3 regions of the Streptomyces roseochromogenus subsp. oscitans DS 12.976 genome follow, and region 2 is predicted to be linked to each of the others. Evidence: riboswitches for the same ligand, from Rfam matches in the RefSeq annotation. Region 2 holds a riboswitch; each other region holds the start of a gene.
The links. Region 2 has a riboswitch for cobalamin ahead of metE (5-methyltetrahydropteroyltriglutamate--homocysteine S-methyltransferase). Riboswitches for the same ligand answer to the same signal wherever they lie in the genome.
Positions count from the first base shown of each region.

Region 1 (3,267 bases), 6.8 Mb from region 2:
CCCGCACGACACGAAACGCGCCCACGTCCACGACCGCCACGCCCCCACGCTGGACGCTCTGCGTGCCGAGGCCCGTACCGACGACCAGACCCTCGCCCTCTACCGGGGCATCACGCGCTTCCTCGTCGAGGACACCGCCGACTGGACCGGCACCCGCTCCGCCCTGCAGCGCGCCTGCCGACAACGCGCCTACGGCGTCATCCAGCGCAGCCGCGCCTGGGGCGACCTGATCGCCGAGCACCACCCCCACGCCGTGCGCCTCTCGATCCACCCGCAACCCGTCGGCGCACCGAAATTCGGTATCCGCCTCCTTGACGCCCCCGACGCCTGGACCACCCCCTGGCACTCCGCCGCACTCCACCGCGCCGACGGCACCTGGACGCTCGTGCCCCGGGCGACGGCGGCTCGGCTGGGCCGGCTTGTCCAACGCGACGGCAGGCCCAGCCACTTCGAGCACAACTGATCAGGCGGGCGTCGCAGCGACGGCCACGAGCCGTCAGCCGGCGTCCGCGGCGCGGGCGCTCCAGCGCTCCTCCACCTTGGCCAGACGCCAGTAGGCGATGGCCACGGCCCAGACGACAACGAACAGGCCGACGATCACATAGCCGACGTTGTCCAGGTCCAGGCTCGCGATCCAGCCGGTGATGTCATCACTCAAGCCGAGCTTGTCATGCAGAACGCCGACCAGTTCGATCGTCCCGACGAAGAAGGCCACCGCGATGGACAGCCCGGTGATCGTGAGGTTGTAGAACACCTTGCGAACGGGGTTCGAGAACGCCCACTGGTAGGCGAAGTTCATGAACGTGCCGTCGAGGGTGTCGAACAGGCTCATGCCGGCCGCGAAGAGGAGGGGCAGGCACAGGACCGCGTACCAGGGGAGGCCGGCTGCGGCGCCGTTGCCGGCCAGGGCGAGGAGCAGGACCTCGGTCGTGGTGTCGAAGCCGATGCCGAAGACGAAGCCGAGAGGGAACATCTGGCCCGGTCGGCGGATCGACTTGGTGAGCCGGCCCAGGATGCGGTTCATGAAGCCGCGCGAGTCCAGGTGGGCTTCCAGTTCCGCCTCGTCGTAGCGTCCGGCGCGCATGGCCTTGAAGACGCGCCGGATGCCGAACAGGGCGACGAGGTTGAGAGCGGCGATGAGGTACAGGAAGCCGCCGGAGACCGTGGTGCCGACGGTGCCGAGGACCTGGTGGGTCCGGGAGCCGTCGTTCATCAGGGTGCCGGCCAGCTTGGCGCCCCCGGCCACCAGCACGGCCATGACGACCACCACGCTGGAGTGCCCGAGCGCGAACCAGAAGCCCACCGACACGGGCCGCTTGCCGTCGGCCATGAGCTTGCGGGTGGTGTTGTCGATCGCGGCGATGTGGTCGGCGTCGAAGGCGTGCCGCATGCCGAGGGTGTAGGCCGTGATGCCCAAGCCGACCCCGAACGCCTTGGACCCGACCTCATAGTGACGCGGGACCACGAGGAGGAACAGAATCCCGAAGGCGACCACGTGCAGAGCGACGATCACGGCCAGCAGGCCCGCGGTTCGGACGGTGTCCTCGCGGCGCCAGCGAAAGGACGGGACGGCGGCGGTTTCGGGCACGCCAGGGGACACGGTCATACGGTTCGCTCCAGCACCTCGTGGATCAGCTTCGTGCTGCCGTGGCCGGTCTCCTGGCTGACGGGTCATCGCGCCCGCCCCTGCCTTCCCGGCCGTGAGGCCAGTGGCAATGCATGGGGCGGGAACTCCCCGATCACAGTGGCGAGGGCCGCTCCGGACTGAGCCCCTGGGGCTGTCACCGGTCTTCCCGAACACCACGGCCTGCCTACCCTAGAAGGCGGCGAGTATCAGCTGCAAGGCTGCATAACCGATCGGAAATTGAGGTGGAAACTCCCCAATCGTGATGCAATAGCCCCGCGCCCCTCACCGGCGTCAGCCATGCCACACCGGGCGCACCCACGAGCGAAGATCCGCCCGGCAGGGCCCCGGTGTCCGGCCGGGAGGACGCACATCGCCTCCCGGCCGCAGGGCTATCCCGGCGGCGGGCGTTTCCCGCCGCCGGGCTTCCACCGGCCGTTCAGCACGTCGGCTCCGGAGCCGCCGCACCGAAAGCGCGGCGGGCGGTGCGACGCCATCGGTTGGCGGGTAGTGCGGGACGCAATGCGGCGAAGGCGCTGCAGTACTTGGTGAAGACGGCGGGGCGTATCCCGTGGGCGTGCAACAGGCGGTCCGCTTCGGTGAGATGCCCGGTGGTCTTGGTCTCGACGAGCACGAGGTCGTCCGTACACCGCACGGTGCGTCCGATGCGCAGGTCGTGGCAGACCAGTGCTGCGTCGCAGGTGATGCGCTCGCCGTCGGCCACGAAGGTGGCGCGCATGTAGTCGGTACTCAAGGACGGTTCAAGGGCCGCCGGAGCACCGATGCCGTACGCGGTACGCAGGGTGTCGGTGAGGAATCCCCGGCAGTCGGGGCCGAGCGGGGTGTCAGCTCCGGTCAGCGGGCATCGGCGTTTGACGGTGTCGCCGCGCGGCCCCTTGAGCTTGATCTCGAACTGCCGCTCTCCTGTGTCCTCGTAGACCCGTTCCCGGATCTTGAAGCGGCGTCGGCGGCCCTGCCGGTGGTCGTGGAAGGAGCGGAGCTCGGGGGTGTCGTAGTAGACGGAGTGGTAGCGGAAGGCACGCCGGCCGTCGATGGCGAGGGCGCGGTAGGGGCCCCCGGGCCGGTGCGGGTGGGTGAGCCGGCCGACGACGCGCAGGAAGGTGTCCGCGGGCACGAGGTAGCTGTGGTCGAAGCGGGCGAGGAGGGATGCCCGTTCGTTGAGCTCGTCGAGCGAGACGGGGCCGGCGCCGTGGGCGGCGTCGCCGATGGCGCGGACCGCGGCGGCGGCGCGGACCGGTGCGGTGGTCATGCGGTTTCCCAGGCGGGCGTGGTCCGGGGGGCGGGTCCGGCGGCGGGCGCGGAGCCCCGGCCGGCCGGGGCCGCTGCGCTCTCGCGGTAGCGGACGTCGACGACGGTGAGGTCCCGGACGAAGTCGACTTCCATGACTGTCCAGTGGAGGGGCTCACCCAGGCGCCGTACGAGGTCGGCGTGGAGGACGGCCGGGTCCTCGTGGACGGCGTCGAGGGTGACGACGGCGCGCCGGGTGCCGGCGAGGAGGCGGGGGCTGTCGGCTGCCCAGACGATGAGGAGCAGGGTGGCACACAGCCCGGCGGTGAGCGCGAACGGCAGCCTCGGCAGTCCGCAGAGCAGGCCGAGGACCAGGGTGGTGAAGTAGTAGGCGA
Region 1 covers NZ_CM002285.1:2,224,589-2,227,855, reverse strand. The annotation lists gene M878_RS59595 (L-tyrosine/L-tryptophan isonitrile synthase family protein) at 1-463, shown strand, start outside; gene nicT (Nickel transporter NicT) at 497-1,606, opposite strand; cobalamin riboswitch at 1,633-1,820, opposite strand; gene M878_RS59585 (VTC domain-containing protein) at 2,064-2,894, opposite strand; gene M878_RS59580 (DUF4956 domain-containing protein) at 2,891-3,267, opposite strand, start outside.
Region 1: linked by a shared signal. The riboswitch ahead of nicT (Nickel transporter NicT) and the one ahead of metE (5-methyltetrahydropteroyltriglutamate--homocysteine S-methyltransferase) in region 2 are both predicted to bind cobalamin.

Region 2 (3,267 bases):
TCGACGCCCAGTGCCCAGGCGCCGTAGGCCGCCCCGGCGGTCTCGAAGGAGAAGATCACGTGGGACGCGGCCGTGTTGACGTCCCGCCAGAACCGCTGGACGGGGTCGGAGTCGAAGTGACCCGTCGTCCCGGTGCCGCGGAAGAGGCGCTCGACGGCCGACACGGACAGTTCGACCGCCAGCGCGAAGTCGCGCGGTCCGCGGACCGCCGCCTCACCGTCCCGGGTCTCCTCGACGCCGTCGGCGACCCGTGCGGCGCGCTGGACGAGGAGTTCGGCGGCGTCCACCTCGGCGGCCGAGCGGGCCAGGTCGATCTGCACCGGCGCCTTCTCGCGCAGCGGGGCGCCGCGGCGGTCGGTCCGGCGGAGGTTCTGCTCGGCCGCGGTGCGGACCGTACCCCGCGCGGCGCCCACCACGGGGACGGCGAGCGGCAGGGCGTTCACGGCGTTCACGGGGACCGTGTGGCACCGGGCTTCGGAGGCCGCGGCCCGCCCCGCGTTGATGTCGAACCGGGACAGGGTCAGATACTCGGGCACGAAGACGTCGTCGAGCACCATGGTGTCGCTGCCGGTACCGCGCATGCCCAGGGTGAACCAGGTGTCCTTGACGGTGATGTCCGACCGCGGCACCGCGAAGAACCGCACCTCGCCCCGCCCGTCGGGGCCCACGGTGCCGGGTACTGCGGAGCAGGCGAAGACCCAGTCGGCGAAGCGCACCCCGCTGATGTACTTCCATTCACCGCTGAGCCGCCAGCCGCCGGAGGCGCGCTCCGCCTTGCCGGCCGGCATGAGCGCGCCCGCCATCAGGGCGTCCGGCCCGTCGGCCCACAGCACCGCCTGGCCCTCCAGGGGCAGATACGCCCCGTACCGGGCCGCGTAGGCGGACAGCGAGGCGGCCCAGGCCGCCGAGGCGCACCCCTCGCCGACCAGGATCACCGCCGAGGTCATGTCCGTGAAACGGCCTTCCGTACCGCCGAAGGCCGCGGGGACGAAGTGCCGGGCGAACCCGGCCTCCCGCACCGCCTCGACCACCTCGGGCGCTAGCCGCCGGGCGGCCTCCGTCTCCGCGCCGCGCCGCGCCGCGATCTGCGCCACGCGCGGCGCGGCGGCGACGACGTCCGCCACGCCCGACCTCTCGGCCAGGATCGTCGCTTTGCTGTCGCTGAGCATATGTTCGCCACCTCCACTGGGATGGCCGCAGTCTCTCCGCCCGAGCCCGCGACGGGCCGCTCCCAAGCCGGGACCGGCCCGTCAATCACCCGACCGGCTTCAATCAGCCCGCCGACGGGTCGCACCGCCCGTTCCCGCACCGTGCCGAGGCACCTGGAGACCGTCCTCCCGGGAATTCGCAGGGCGGGCCGCGGCCGCGTGTCTCACCTCACCTTCCGAATGCCGGACGTACGCCACCGCGTCTCCGGTCGGCCCCGTAGGGTGACTTCTGCAGCTGGTTCGCCCCGTCAGCCAGGCGGGACGCGTCGCAAGAGGGAACCCGGTGGGAATCCGGGACTGCCCCGCAGCGGTGAGCGGGAACGACCGCCGTCATACGCACTGGGTCCGATGTACCGGGCCCGGGAAGCGACGGCCAGTAGGTGTCCTCCTGGGAGAGGACGTGCCCGCGAGTCCGAAGACCTGCCAACTGCCCGTGTGCGGGACGACTCGTGCACGGACATCCCGGTGACCTCGAGGGCGGGTCGGCGCAGACAACCGAGCGGGCGGCCGTGGGCCGTTGTCGCCCGGTCCGTCACCCCCTTCGCGCTCTCGTCCCGTCGCCGGGATCTCAGGGATTCATCTCGCGAAGGAGATCTCCGTGACCAGCAAGTCCGCAGCCGCGGCAGCACGGGCCACCGTGTACGGCTACCCCCGCCAGGGCAGGAACCGCGAACTGAAGAAGGCGATCGAGGGCTACTGGAAGGGCCGTGTCACCGCCGACACCCTCCGGGCCACCGCGGCCGAACTGCGCCGCGGTACCTGGCGGCAGTTGGCGGACGCCGGCGTCGACGAGGCGCCGACCGGCGACTTCTCGTACTACGACCATGTACTCGACACCACCGTCATGCTCGGCGCGATCCCCGCACGCCACCGGGACGCGGTCGCCGCGGATCCGCTCGCCGGGTACTTCGCCCTGGCGCGCGGGACCCAGGACGTCGCGCCGCTGGAGATGACCAAGTGGTTCGACACCAACTACCACTATCTTGTGCCCGAGTTGGGCCCGGACACGGTGTTCACGGCCGACTCGGCCAAGCAGGTGGCGGAGCTCAAGGAGGCCGTCGGTCTGGGCCTGACCGCCCGGCCCGTCCTCGTCGGGCCCGTCACCTACCTGCTGCTGGCCAAGCCCGCGCCCGGCGTGGCCGGCGACTTCGAACCGCTCACCCTGCTGGACCGGCTGCTGCCGGTGTACGGCGAGATCCTCGCCGACCTGCGTGCGGCCGGCGCCGAGTGGGTCCAGCTCGACGAGCCCGCGCTCGTGCAGGACCGTACCCCGGCCGAACTGAACGCCGCAGCCCGCGCCTACCGCGATCTCGGAGCCCTCGCCGACCGGCCCCAACTGCTGGTGGCCTCCTATTTCGACCGGCTCGGCGAGGCGCTGCCCGTGCTGGCCAAGGCTCCGGTCGAGGGCCTGGCCCTGGACTTCACCGAGGCGGCCGCCGCCAACCTCGACGCCCTCGCGGCCGTCGGCGGGCTGCCCGGCAAGCGCCTGGTCGCCGGCGTCGTCAACGGCCGCAACATCTGGGTCAACGACCTCAAGCAGTCCCTCGCCACGCTCGGCACCCTGCTCGGTCTCGCGGACCGTGTCGACGTGTCGCCGTCCTGCTCCCTCCTGCATGTGCCGCTCGACGCCGCCGTGGAACGGGACATCGAGCCGCAGATCCTGCGCTGGCTCGCCTTCGCCCGGCAGAAGACCGCCGAGGTCGTCACCCTCGCCAAGGGCCTCACCCACGGCGTCGACACGATCGCCGCGGAACTGGCCGCGAACCGGGCCGACCTGGCCTCCCGCGCCCGCTCCCCCCTCACCCGCGACGCGGCCGTACGGGCTCGTGCGGCCGCCGTCACCGAGGCCGACGCGCGCCGCTCCCAGCCGTACGCCGAGCGGGCCTCGGCCCAGCGTGCCCGCCTCGGTCTGCCGCTGCTGCCCACGACCACGATCGGTTCGTTCCCGCAGACCGCCGAACTGCGCACAGCCCGCGCCGACCTGCGTGCCGGCCGCATCGGCGCGACCGGCTACGAGGAGCGCGTCGAGGCGGAGATCCGCGAGGTGATCTCCTTCCAG
Region 2 covers NZ_CM002285.1:9,051,040-9,054,306, reverse strand. The annotation lists gene M878_RS88910 (acyl-CoA dehydrogenase family protein) at 1-1,169, opposite strand, end outside; cobalamin riboswitch at 1,428-1,650, shown strand; gene metE (5-methyltetrahydropteroyltriglutamate--homocysteine S-methyltransferase) at 1,807-3,267, shown strand, end outside.

Region 3 (3,267 bases), 7.9 Mb from region 2:
AGGTTCAGATCCTGCATGGCGACCACAGGCCGCCGGCCGAAACGGCCACCCAGACGGGCGATGGCGAAGTCCACGCCGCCCTTGACGAACCCCAGATCGCGTCCCGCCCCCCGGAACGCGCCGTGCAATGCCGCCATGCCCTCCTGTACGGCACGGAACTGAGCGGCCGTGATGTCGAACCGGGCGCAGGTCTCCTCGTCCACGTAGACGCTGCCCTCCCAGACGCTGCCCCGGGTGATCTGCACCGTTCCGCCCTCGGCGGGCTGCCCGGCCACCACATGGGCGGAGGGTGCCAGGATGAACTCGTAGCCGGGGACGCGGTGGCGCAGATAGTGGGTGTGCGCCTCCAGGACGTAGTCCTCCTCGGTCTCCATCGCCTGGCGGGCCAGCGCGTTGAGCGCCGCGTCGTCGGCCAGCGGCACCGCCATGCGGATCCTGCTGCCGGTGAGCGCCTCGGCGGGTTTGAAGCAGCCGAGCTCCAGCCCGTACCGTTCGCGCAGCAGGCGGGCCGCCGTGTGCACCCGGTGGCGCAGCTGGGCCTCGTCAGCGCCGGCCCGGGAGACCGAGTAGCCGGGCAGCCGGGGCAGCAGCACGCCGAACTCCCGGTGGAACGCGGTCACTTCGGCCTCGGCTGCCAAGGTGGTCTCCGGGGAGCTGCCCGCCCCCGGCGCGGGGAGGCCCACCGCGTCCTCGACCGTCGGGTACAGCGTCGTCTTCCGGTTCCAGCGCTCGGCGACCTCCGGCCCGTTGGCGTCCACCCGCAGCTGCTCCAGGCCCGCCGCGCGCTTCAGCCAGAGCAGCAGCACCCGTGCCTCGGCGTCGATCGCGAACAGTCGCACCACCGTCTCCGGTACCGCGCTCAGCTGCCGGACCAGGCGTTCCAGCGGTGCGGCCGGCCGGTCCGGGAACGAGCCGACCGCCATCGCCAGCAGGGCGTGCGTCAGGTAGTAGTAACGCAGCTCGGGGACCTCCACGGGGACCGCCTCGGACGCCGCCACCGCCTGCCGCCACGGCTCGCCCCGGCCCACCACCAGGTCGCCCGGCGCGGCCAGATACACCGCCCGGGCCTCGTTGTACGCCGAGAAGTCGTCCGGCGAGCGGCCGAGGGCCAGTTGGGCCACGTCGGCCTCGAAGCAGCCCTTCAGCGTGGACGCGGTGCCGAGCACGATGGCCGGCACCTGGCCGCGCGGCACCCCGAACGGCAGCAGCTCCTTGCCCGCCGCCTCCTTCGCCCCGGCCAGATCCGTCCCGAGCAGACGCCGTGAGACCTGCTCCAGTTCCTCGGTCGAGAGCAGATCGGGTCCGGTGACGAACCCGTTCCACGCCAGGGTCTCACCACGGTGAACGACGGTCTGTTCCTGTTTCTGCATCCACGGCTCCCGGATTCAGTGCGGAAAGCGACAGGTCGATCACATTCTGTATGCCCCCGAAGGGCGGTCGGACCGCTCACAGGTCACGGCAGCCTCACTCACAGCATGCGCCCGAGGGCGCCTGCCGGCCGCGGCGCCGGTGATGGGATGATGATCGACGACATCAGGGCGACGGCGGTCCGAGGAAGCCGGTGGAAATCAGGCGCGGTCCCGCCACTGTGACCGGTGAGCGAGTTCCGGCAGGCCACCGCCCCGTCCGGGGTGGGAAGGCGGGGCGAGTGACGACCCGGGAGCCAGGAGACTCACGCGGTCGCCTCCTCGACGGACACCGGGGCGGATCTCCCCGGGAGGGGAGTGGTGCGGCGTGCCCGAGAGGCCGACGGAGAATGCATCAGGCGGTGCGGCGCCGTGCCGGGTCGTGGTGTGCCGGGACTGCTGCTGCGGCAGCCCCAAGGTGACCGGGGTCGATCACGCGGCGCAGACCGCGCGGCTGCGGGCGGAGATGCCGGTCCGTGTCTCCGACTGCCTCGACGTGTGCGATCAGGCCAACGTCATCGTCGTACAGCCCTCGGCCGCGGGCCGGGCCGCCGGTGCGCGGCCGGTCTGGCTCGGGCTCGTCAACGACGCGGACGCGACCGAGGACATCGTCACCTGGGTGCGCGCCGGCGGGCCGGGCGTGGCTCCCCTGCCGGACATCCTCGACCTGTACACCTTCACACCGCCCCGGCGCCGCGCGGATCCCCCGGCGTGAAGTGCGCGTGGCGTCATCGCCGCACTGCATGTGCTCCGTGAGGTGTTCCGTGTTGTCCACGAAGATGGAGCTGACACGCACGCACCGGTGCGCATCCACGACCCGGCGGACTCCGCCGTCGGCGTCGCGGGAGAGGAAGATCACGTCGGGCGGAGGCGGTCTTGGGCATGCGCGCGTCGCGCGGTACGGTCGATCCGATATCGACGACGGCGACACGGAAGCCGGTGGGAATCCGGCACGGTCGCGCCACTGTATGAGGGACCCCCAGGGGCTCGCGAGTCAGACCCGTGGCCGTCGTCATGTGCACCACCGAGATGGGACGCGAACTCCCAGAGGAGGTCCTGCCATGGCGCAGACCGTCGCCCAGCCGACAGCAACCACCCCCGTCGTTCCCGCCAAGCTGCCACTGAAGGCGATTGCTCCCTGGGCGGTCTTCTTCGGCGTCCTGATGATGATCCTGCTCTACTTCGTCGGCGCCGAGCAGGGCGCCACCTCCGTGTTCAACGGCACGGGCGTCCACGAGTGGGTGCACGACGCCCGCCACCTGCTCGGATTCCCCTGCCACTGACGCGAGGGACTCCGCACGCCCATGAACTCCGCAACCGTACGGAAACTTCTTGTACGGGGCATGGTCACCGGCCTCGCGGCCGGTGTGCTTGCCCTGATCGTGGCCTATCTCCTCGGTGAGCCGAACGTCGACAAGGCGATCAGCTACGAGGACGCCCACTCCCACGGGCCCGAGATGGAGGTCGTCTCCCGCTCCCTGCAGTCCACCGCCGGCCTCGCCACCGGCGTCCTCGTCTACGGCGTTGCCTTCGGCGGCATCGCCGCGCTCGCCTTCTGCTTCGCCCTGGGCCGCGTGGGCCGCTTCAGCCCGCGCGCCACGGCACTGCTGCTGTCGGGCTGCGCACTGCTCGCCGTGTACGTCGTGCCGTTCCTGAAGTACCCGGCCGCTCCGCCGTCGGTCGGCAACCCCGACACCATCGGCAAGCGGACCACCCTGTACTTCCTGATGACGGTGCTCAGCGTCCTCCTGGCTGTCGCCGCCACCATCCTGGGCAAGCGGCTCGCGCCGAGCCTGGGCACCTGGTGGGCGACCGTGGCCGCGGTGGCCGCGTTCGCCGTCGTGATCGGCCTGGCCTACCA
Region 3 covers NZ_CM002285.1:1,200,939-1,204,205, reverse strand. The annotation lists gene M878_RS55465 (hypothetical protein) at 1-1,370, opposite strand, end outside; cobalamin riboswitch at 1,552-1,674, shown strand; gene M878_RS55460 (hypothetical protein) at 1,735-2,121, shown strand; cobalamin riboswitch at 2,287-2,431, shown strand; gene M878_RS55455 (CbtB domain-containing protein) at 2,468-2,689, shown strand; gene M878_RS55450 (CbtA family protein) at 2,711-3,267, shown strand, end outside.
Region 3: linked by a shared signal. The riboswitch ahead of M878_RS55460 (hypothetical protein) and the one ahead of metE (5-methyltetrahydropteroyltriglutamate--homocysteine S-methyltransferase) in region 2 are both predicted to bind cobalamin.